3 regions of the Ochrobactrum sp. 19YEA23 genome follow, and region 1 is predicted to be linked to each of the others. Evidence: riboswitches for the same ligand, from Rfam matches in the RefSeq annotation. Region 1 holds a riboswitch; each other region holds the start of a gene.
The links. A riboswitch is a leader RNA that binds a small molecule or an ion and turns the genes downstream of it on or off. The one in region 1 is predicted to bind cobalamin.
Positions count from the first base shown of each region.

Region 2: it holds a riboswitch for cobalamin, as region 1 does, so the genes downstream of both, QBD01_RS13295 (ABC transporter substrate-binding protein) here and QBD01_RS20745 (TonB-dependent receptor domain-containing protein) in region 1, are expected to answer to the same signal.
Region 3: it holds a riboswitch for cobalamin, as region 1 does, so the genes downstream of both, nrdH (glutaredoxin-like protein NrdH) here and QBD01_RS20745 (TonB-dependent receptor domain-containing protein) in region 1, are expected to answer to the same signal.

Region 1 covers NZ_JASAMQ010000009.1:104,126-107,401, reverse strand. Annotated here, with positions in the region: gene QBD01_RS20750 (ABC transporter permease) at 1-903, shown strand, start outside; cobalamin riboswitch at 1,086-1,306, shown strand; gene QBD01_RS20745 (TonB-dependent receptor domain-containing protein) at 1,444-3,276, shown strand, end outside.
Region 2 covers NZ_JASAMQ010000004.1:383,067-386,342, forward strand. Annotated here, with positions in the region: gene QBD01_RS13290 (iron ABC transporter permease) at 1-713, opposite strand, end outside; gene QBD01_RS13295 (ABC transporter substrate-binding protein) at 710-1,738, opposite strand; cobalamin riboswitch at 1,921-2,170, opposite strand; gene QBD01_RS13300 (RcnB family protein) at 2,350-2,700, shown strand; gene QBD01_RS13305 (hypothetical protein) at 2,851-3,018, opposite strand; tRNA gene QBD01_RS13310 (tRNA-His) at 3,152-3,228, opposite strand.
Region 3 covers NZ_JASAMQ010000005.1:231,040-234,315, reverse strand. Annotated here, with positions in the region: gene nrdE (class 1b ribonucleoside-diphosphate reductase subunit alpha) at 1-1,255, opposite strand, end outside; gene nrdI (class Ib ribonucleoside-diphosphate reductase assembly flavoprotein NrdI) at 1,231-1,653, opposite strand; gene nrdH (glutaredoxin-like protein NrdH) at 1,679-1,900, opposite strand; cobalamin riboswitch at 2,216-2,431, opposite strand; gene QBD01_RS14950 (SDR family oxidoreductase) at 2,528-3,276, opposite strand, start outside.

The DNA.
Region 1 (3,276 bases):
CCGCCTTATTTCGTGCCGCCCAAGCTCATTTCGTCTTACGAAATGGACAGTCGCATGGATGAGGGGCTGGACACGTTTGCGCTGAACATTCCGCCCAATTTCCAGCGCGATCTGCTGGCCGGGCGGTCGCCGACCATCCAGCTTAACGTGGACGCAACCCGCATGAGCCAGGCTTTCACCGGCGGCGGTTATGTCCAGTCCATCGTTTCCGGTGAGGTGAACGAGTTTCTGAACCGCTATCGTGGCACGGCGGACACGAAGGTCGATCTCAATTTGCGATCCCGCTTCAATCAGGACCTGAACAAGAGCTGGTTCGGCGCGATCAACAATGTCATTTCGTCGGTCACCATGCTGTCGATCATCCTGACGGGCGCGGCGCTCATCCGCGAGCGCGAACACGGAACCATCGAGCATCTGCTCGTCATGCCGGTAACGCCTGTTGAAATCATGGTCAGCAAGGTCTGGTCCATGGGGCTGGTCGTGCTGGTGGCTTCGGCTTTTGCGCTGGTCTTTGTCGTGCAAGGCCTGCTGACAGTGCCGGTTTATGGGTCTGTCCTCCTGTTTCTGGCCGGTGCCGCATTGCAGCTTTTCGCAACGACAAGCCTCGGTATTTTCCTGGCGACGGTTGCCGGTTCCATGCCGCAGTTCGGCATGTTGCTGATGCTGGTCCTGATGCCTTTGCAGGTGCTTTCAGGCGGGATGACCCCGCGGGAAAGCATGCCGGACATCATCCAGAACATCATGCTGGTGGCGCCCAACACGCATTTCGTCATCTTGGCGCAGGCAATCCTGTTTCGAGGGGCAGGCATAAGCGTGGTGTGGCCGCAATTTCTGGCCCTGATCGTCATCGGATCGGTGCTGTTTTACTTTGCGCTGCAACGTTTCCGGGCGTTCTTGCGCTAGAGCGGTCGGAACCGCTTTAGCCATTTGTTTTCACGCATTATCCTACGCAAAACCGCTGCGCACTTTTGCTGGAAATGCTCGAACCAAAGCCTTTTGAAAACAATGCCCTGAATCGCTTCGTTGAGAATGCGATTCAGGGCGAAGCCTTTTTGGCGCATTGCCAATCCGGGTCAGCCTTGCTAACGCTCGAAACAGGAAACGGTTTCGCTGTAAAAGGCGGATGAAAAGGGAACGCGGTGAGGCCATCTGGCCAATTCTGCGACTGCCCCCGCAACTGTAACCGGAGAGCTATCTTCCATAATCGCTGAGGCGATTAAGCCACTGAGTGCAGACGCATTCGGGAAGGCGGAAGAACAGCGGCGACCCGGAAGTCAGGAGACCTGCCGTATCCGGTCACCTAGTTTCGACGCGGGGCGTGTCGGGGCGCGGCTTTCCGTAGCGGTGACATTGAACAAATGTTGCCGCCGGAACGAGAGACGGGGTTTCCCTTATTTCTTCGACCTGCGGTCAGGCAATGCTGCCTTGCAGGAGAAGACCTAGGTGCATATTTCAAAATTATCGATTTTGCTGACTGCGGCTTTTGCTGCTGTAAATCCGCTTGACGCATCTGCGCAAACCGCCAGTGCTACGGACGATGCGAATGCAGGTGTGGTGCTCGACACAATCGTCGTCACTCCGCTTCGCCGTGCGACCTCGTTGCAGCGATCGACATCTTCGGTCACGGTCATCGATACGGCTGAAATCGAGCGCTCGGCAGCACCCGACCTGCAATCTTTGCTGAAAACCTATAGCGGCGTTTCGATCAGGACAAATGGCGGGCAGGGGTCCAAGTCGGACATTTATCTGCGCGGCATGTCGTCCACGCAAACGGTCGTGCTGGTCAACGGCGTGCGTTCTGCCTCGGCAACAGACGGCACAACGGCGCTGGCCAATATTCCACTGACCTCCATCGAGCGTATCGAGATCGCCAAGGGCGGTCATTCGGCCCAATATGGCGCTGATGCGATGGGCGGTGTCATCAACATCATTACCAAACAGGGTGGAGCCTGCGGCGAGCGCTCATGGTGCGGCAGCCTGACCACCGGTGTCACTCATCCCTGGGGCGGATATGCATCCGGCTCGATACAGGGACAAAGCGCTGCTGGTGTCGATTATGCCTTTGGCGCGGCGATAACCGGCACGCAGGGCTATGATTTCACCAGCTCTGATGCGTTTGGGCACGAGCCGGATCGGGACGGCTTTCTGCAAGGCTCGTTCAACTTCTCGCTTGGAAAAGACTTCGACTGGGGCAGGCTCTATGCGGACGGGCTTCTGAGCCGGGGCCGCAATCAGTATGACGCCACTGCTCCATACGCGAATGAGGCTTACAGCACTGCGTTCACGGGAAAAGTCGGTACGCGGATCGATCATACGGATGATTGGTCTTCGACGCTTGAGTTCAGCAGCGGCATCGACAGTAGCCGCAATTTCCGCAAGGGCGTGTCCGGCTCCGACCGGTATGAAACCAAGCGCTATGGCGTCTTCGCTTCCACGGAGAAAAGTTTCGAAACGGGTAAGGCAAAACACGTTGTCACCGGCGGTGTAGAAGCCTATCGCGAGACCATCGATTCCACTGTCGACTATGACGAGACGGGGCGCAATCTGGCGGCGGTGTTCGGCCAATATTCTCTGGAATATGAAGCACTGCGCGTGGATGGCGGCGTGCGTTACGACCACAATCAGCAATTCGGCGACGTTACAACTTATAATATCGGCGCGAGCTATGAGATTGTTCCCGATCTCGTTCTGCGCTCCTCTTATGCGACCGGCTTTCGCGCGCCGACATTCAACGAGCTTTATTATCCCGGTTATGCCAATCCCGATCTGGAGCCGGAAAAGTCGCGCTCCTATGAAGTGGGGCTGAACTGGCAGATTTCGGCCGCGACCAGCCTCGATCTTGCGCTCTATCGCAACGAACTGCGCGATGCGATCATGAGCACAGCGCCTTCCTATCTGCCCTATAATGTGGCCCGCGCGCAGATTACGGGCTTCGAGGCGACACTGGGCCATCGCTTCAATGACCAGTGGGGTGTGAAGGGTGTGCTGGACTTCAAGCGTCCCATTGATGAAGAAAACGACACCGATCTTGCCTATCGCGAACGTTTCAAGGCGACCGCCGAGGTGAACTATACGCCGTTTGAGGGGCTCGACCTGACGGGCCGTGTCTTTTACGGCGGTTCGCGCTATGCCGATGCGGCAAATACGCAGAAGCTCGGCAGCTATGTGACGGCCGATTTCGTGGCGCTCTATGCCATCGACAAGCAGTCCAAGCTTAAGTTGTCGGTCGAGAACATCTTTGACAAGGACTACCAGACGACCTCCGGCTATATTGCA
Region 2 (3,276 bases), on a different contig from region 1:
TCTGCGCCAAAGGTGAAAGCATCGAGCGCGCGGGCATGCCAGAGGCAGATGATCAGGCCGATCAGGCAGGCAGGCAGCGCCAGCGTCACATCGGGCCAGCGCACGCCGGAAAGATTGCCGAGCAGCCAGAACATGATGCCCCGCGCCTGTTCGGCATTGGCGGCCTTTGTCACGATGAACGAGGTCAGCGCGTTGAAAAGCTGCGAGCCGGCTATACCAGCCAGAATGATGGCGCTGTTGCCGCGCCCGGCTTTCAGCGCCAGCAGTGAAACCAGAACGAAGGCGAGTATCGCCCCGATGAATGCGCCCAGCGAAAGCGTGAGAACGCCAGCGCCAATGCCAAGAATGGCAACGCTGACAGCCCCGGTCGATGCCCCGGCGGAAATGCCCAGAATATACGGATCGGCAAGCGAATTGCGCAGCAGCGATTGCAGCACAACGCCGGAAAGCGCCAGCGCCGCGCCGCAGCATGCCGCCACCACGGCGCGGCTGAGACGATAGCTCCACACGATCCCCTCATCGATGGGATCGAGCACATAGCCTGCATGCCACAGCCGGTTGGCGACGGTCTTCGCCACCACATCCAGCGGTATGGCGGTTTCACCAATCGCCGCGCCCAGCCACAGGGCGGCAAGCAACAGAATGAGCGCCAGAACCCCGGCGCTCACCTTGTTGCTGAAAGGAAGCCTTCCTATGGCCACCAATGCCGTCATTTGTTGAGGTCCGAGGCAGCGATGGCCGCCGCCAGCGTTTCAATGCCTTCAATCACCCGCAATGACGTGCTCATTGACTGCGCATCCATGTCGAAGACATGACCGCCCTTTACGGCAGGCATCAGGCTCGTCACCGGATCGCTTTCGAGGAACTTGTGCTTCACGGCAATATCGTCCGCCGGATAGCGGCGGCGATCCAGCTTGGCAGCAACGATCATCGACGGGTTGGACTTTGCAATCGTCTCCCAGCCGACCGTCGGCCACTCTTCTTCGCTGTCGACCACATTCTTGATGCCAAGCGCTGACAGAATATAGGCCGGAGCGCCGAACTTTCCGGCGATATAGGGGTCGGCGTCGATCTGCGTGCTGGAGAACCAGACAGCCGCCGACAGCTTGCCGCCGCTGGCGCCAATCTTGCTGCGCGCCGCTTCTTCACGCCCTTTCAGTTCGGCAATGAGCTTTTCACCACGATCCTGCACATTGAAGATCGCGGCCAGCTCACCGATTTCCTGATAGACGACATCCATCGTGAAGGCTGCCGTGCGCACGCCATCGCCACCGCCGGAATTATCCTTGCCGACGCAATCCGAAGGCGACGTATAGGCTGGTATGCCCAGTTCCTCGAACTGTTCCGGCTTGGCGACGATGCCGTTCGGTCCGACATGCCACTGGAAATCCGCCGTCACGATATCAGGTTTCTGCGCCAGAACGCTTTCAAAGCTCGGATCGTTATCGGCCAGCCGCTTGACCTTGGCATTGACCTCTTCAAAGCCCTTGAGCACCGGGCCAAACCACACTGCCGTGCCGACCACCTTATCGCCGAGACCGAGGCTGTACAGAATTTCCGTGCTGCTTTGGCCAACAGCCACCGCGCGCGTCGGGGCCTGTTTGAAAGTAACGTCGCGTCCGCAGTTCTTCAGCGTCAGCGGATATTGCGTTTCTGCAGCCTGAAGTGCCGGCACGCCTGCGAACAATGAAAGAGCGCATAGCGCTGCGCGGAACGACGTCTTGCCGTGGAATGTCATGAGAATCCCCGAAATAATGAAAGATGTGGCCACGTCAGCGGGCGGCAGCGATAAGGCACCGTGAGCAAACGGAGATATCCGGGGATATGAATGACGATGTAAAAAGGCGCTTTGCAGCGCGATGTGCTGTCATAACCTGCTCCTGCTCCGGGCATCCCCGCCCGTGACAATGGATGATGGTGGGCTCAAGGCCCTATGACGGCAGGTCTCCTGGCTTGCGGATAGTCGCTTCCATCTGCCTTCCCGCGCCTTTCGTGCTTCGCACGATCAAGCTCAGTGGCATGACGCCTGTTGGCGTCACGAGGATGGACAGCAATCCGCTTACAGTTGCGGGGGCAGCCACGGTCTTGGTCCCTTTTCGGGTCGTCCTCACCGTGTTCCCTATTAATCCCCTTCACTCTCGGTCGGGGAACCGTCGTAACACTATTACGTTCCGATGCCGGACCGGTCAAGTGTTTCCATCCTGATCGAACAGGTTTCGACACACATAAAGCCATGGTTAACAAAGCGTTAATATCACATTGATTTTATTTAATGTTTCAAAATGCTGCCATTCATCTTCCGTTCACTCGTCTCCCAATATTGTCCACCCCACAGCAAAGGAGAACATGATGTTCAAAAAAGTCATTCTTGCAGCCGTAGCCCTTTCCTTCATCGGCGCGCCGCTGGCAGCACAGGCGCAGGATTATCAGCGCAAGCCGGGTCCGCACCGCATGGAGCAGAAGCCACGCCCGTCGCATGGCAAGGAATTCGGCCGCAATGATCGTCGTGATCATGGCCGTCAGCATTGGTCCAAGGGCCAGCGTTACAATGACTGGCGTCGTCATCCGGAAGTGCGCGACTACAATCGCTACGGCCTCCGCCGTCCGGGTCCGGGCCAGCGCTGGGTGAAAGTCGACAACCAGTTCCTGCTTGTCACCACCGCAACCGGTATCATTGCAGGCATTCTCGCTGGCCGTTAAGCCCAGCCAGATTTGACCTCCAGTATTTACAAACAAAGGCCAGAGCTCAGCTCTGGCCTTTGTTGTTTTCCTGGAAAACTGCAACCGGAATTGGCTTACCAAACGTACATACGCCGATAAAACTCACTCGTGGCGGTCGGGTAAAGCGGCCTATCGATTGCGGGCTTTCATCAATATCCATATAAGAATGACCATCACAACAAGCCCGATGGCAAGGCCGACAAGCCCGCCATAAACAGCATCGGTGCTGCCGCCGATCAATGCACCAATGCCAGCCCCCAAAATCAGCAGGATAAGCGGCGGCATGCATCCGATCATTGCGAGGTCCTTGAATATAGCCTTCAAAGCCGAGAATGTAGCCAAGTTTGCCGCAAGCGACAACGGCGTCACGGCGAGATTGTCCAATCCCGCAGTAAACTCAATGTGTTAGTGAAATGGCCTGAGAGAGAAATGGTACGGTCGGTTGGAGTTGAACCAACGACCTCAGGAGCCACAATCCTGCGCTCTAACCAACTGAGCTACGACCGCGTACCTTTGCCGGATCAAGCGCCTCAGCGCCGCCGACAGGGGGTCACA
Region 3 (3,276 bases), on a different contig from region 1:
CCTGCAGGATTTCCGAGCACAGATTGCTCATGGTGATGCGCCCGTCGATCGGGTTGGCGCGGTTCACCGTGTCCTCGAACATGATATAGGGATAGCCGGACTCGAACTGAATTTCCGCCAATACCTGGAAGAACTCACGCGCATTGATCTTCCGCTTGCGGATGCGCGCATCATCGACCATTTCGCGGTATTTTTCCGTGACGGAAATCTCGGTCAGCGGCTGACCATAGACCCGCTCCACGTCATAAGGCGAGAACAGATACATATCCTCGTTGTTGCGGGCGAGTTCAAAGGTGATATCCGGGATCACCACACCCAGCGACAAAGTCTTGATGCGGATTTTTTCGTCGGCATTCTCGCGCTTGGTGTCGAGGAAGCGCATGATATCGGGATGATGCGCATGCAGATAAACTGCACCCGCACCCTGTCGCGCACCAAGCTGATTGGCGTAGGAGAATGAATCTTCCAGAAGCTTCATCACCGGAATGATGCCCGAAGACTGGTTCTGGATCTGCTTGATCGGGGCGCCGGATTCGCGAATATTCGTCAGGCTCAAGGCCACGCCGCCGCCGCGCTTGGACAGCTGCAATGCGGAATTGATGGAGCGTCCGATGGACTCCATATTGTCTTCCACCCGCAGCAGGAAGCAGGACACGAGTTCGCCGCGCTGTTTCTTGCCAGCATTAAGGAAGGTTGGTGTTGCGGGCTGATAGCGACCGGAAATAATCTCATCGACAAGGTCGCGCGCAAGCTGTTCACTGCCACGCGCCAATGCCAGCGCCACCATGCAGACACGATCTTCATAGCGCTCCAGATAGCGCTTTCCGTCGAAGGTTTTCAGCGTGTAGCTGGTGTAATATTTGAAAGCGCCGAGAAATGTCGGGAAACGGAATTTCTTGGCATAGGCCTCATCGAAAAGGTCGCGCACGAAATTGAAGGAGTACTGGTCCAGCACCGCCTGTTCGTAATAGTTTTCGGTCACCAGATAATCGAGCTTCTCCCGCAGATTATGGAAGAAGACCGTGTTCTGGTTGACGTGCTGAAGGAAATATTGCTGCGCAGCCTGCCGGTCACGATCAAGCTGGATCTTGCCTTCATCGTCATACAGATTGAGCATCGCGTTCAGCGCATGATAGTCCAGCCCATCGGTAGACTTGACGGGCTTGGGGCTGTTCGACGCCGCCGCTTGCGGCGCGTCCTGCGTGACCGGCTCTGCGTCGCGCTCGCGGATCAGGGTTGTGTCTGCCGTGTCCAAAATCGTTCCATCCCGTTCCTGACATTGCCAATGTCTTCATCTGTTCCCAAAAGCTCGAAGCGATAGAGATAGGGAACCTGACATTTGGCAGAGATTATTTTGCCGGCTATGCCGAAAGCTTCGCCGAAATTGCTGTTGCCCGCGGCAATCACGCCGCGGATCAGCGAGCGATTGCCCGCATTGTTGAGAAAGCGGATGACGGGCTTGGGCACAGCCCCCTTGGTTCCGCCGCCGCCATAGCTTGGCGTCATGAGCACGAATGGTTCGTCTATCTGCAACGAGCCCGGTTCTTCCTCATCCCTTTGCAGGATGGGGATGCGCCTTGCGCGCATTCCAAGCCGCTCGACGAAACGATGTGTGTTTTCGGAGCGACTGGAAAAATAGACAAGGAGACCCATTGCCGAGCTCATGACAGAGCCACGGTCACGAAAGACCGTTGATCATATCCGGACGGAAGCCGGCCCAGTGGGTTTCTCCGGCCACAACGACGGGCACCTGACGGTAGCCCAGCCCCGTGACGAGATCGTAAGCGTCCATATCTGCAGAAATGTCGATGACCTGATAATCGATCCCCTGACGGTCGAGGGCACGGGTGGTTGCGGTGCACTGGACGCAAGCGGGTTTGCTATAGACGGTGACGTTCATTTCTTCCTCACTGGATGGGGCGCGAGCTGTCAAAGGCACAAGCCATCGGGACAGATGCGCATAAGAGATTGTTCGCGCATGGAACATGCGCGTTAAGGCGGACAAAATCGGGGAACAGTCAGCGATGCCTGAACACCACTGAACCGCGCAAAATCACCTCTGGAAAGGTGGACCTGAACTGAGAGAACAATACAAACTAGACAATGTGTCAGACATGGACTTCACCCCGAAGCTTGTGAGCGGGCATTCGGAGTAGCAATCGGCAAGAAGCACATCTCGCCTCAATGATTGCACACCAACCGGACACCCCGCCCGTGGACGTTCATTGCTCAAGGCAGGTCTCCTGGCTCACGGGTCAGCGCTCTTGTCGGTCTTCCCAGCTTACGCCAGTGACGTGATCAACAAGAACTCACCGCTTACAGTTGCGGGGGCAGCTTCGGCTTCGTCTCAACCTTCATGGCGGCGACTCACCGAATTCCCTCTTAGCTTTCGACTCATCGAATCGAAAGAACCTAGAACACTATATATAGTAGCCGAAGTTAAAAGACCGTCAACGGATAGTTGGTGAAAAGCGAAAAATCAGCAATCCATTTTGTAATGGCTGTGAAGAACGTGGATAACCGGACTTCATCGCGCTGGTTTGATCGGCTTCGGGCGAAATTCGGGCTTCAGAGCCTTGAGCGCCATACGATCCACGATTCGCGGCGCGATCAGCTTGAGCCAGCGCCCCAATCGCATTTGCCGCGTCATCAATACCTCGCGTTTGCGCCTCTGCAAACCATCGAGCATGAGACGCACCGCTTCTTCCACAGACATCATATCGTCTTCACGCACGCCGCTGGTTCCCAGCGCTTCACCGCTGGCGCCATAACCGACCTTGCGAATATCTGTCTTCACAACGCCCGGATAAACAATCGTCACGGAAATACCGCTGGGCTCCAGTTCCGAACGAAGTGCTTCGCAAAATCCGGAAAGCGCGAACTTTGTCCCACTATAGGCCGAGCGCCCCGGCACGCCGATCAAGCCCGCGACAGACGAGACCACCCCAATCCGTCCTTTGGTCTTTGCAAGGTGCGGAAGTGCGGCATGGATCGGCCAGATGCTGCCGAAGTAATTCAACTCCATAAGATCGTGCATCCAGTGCAGATCTTCCGGTTTGATTTCCGCGAAATTGGCGTGGGCCGACATGCCCGCATTGACGATCAGCGTGTCGATCCGGCCAAAAGTCGAGGCCGCTTTTTCAATCAAGGCAATGCAGGCATTGCGATCTGTAACATCGGTCGGCACGACCAGCACGGTGCTGCCCTCAAGCCGCAATTCTGTTGCCAGCTTTTCAAGCTTCTCGACATTACGCGCAGCCAGAACAAGAGCAGCCC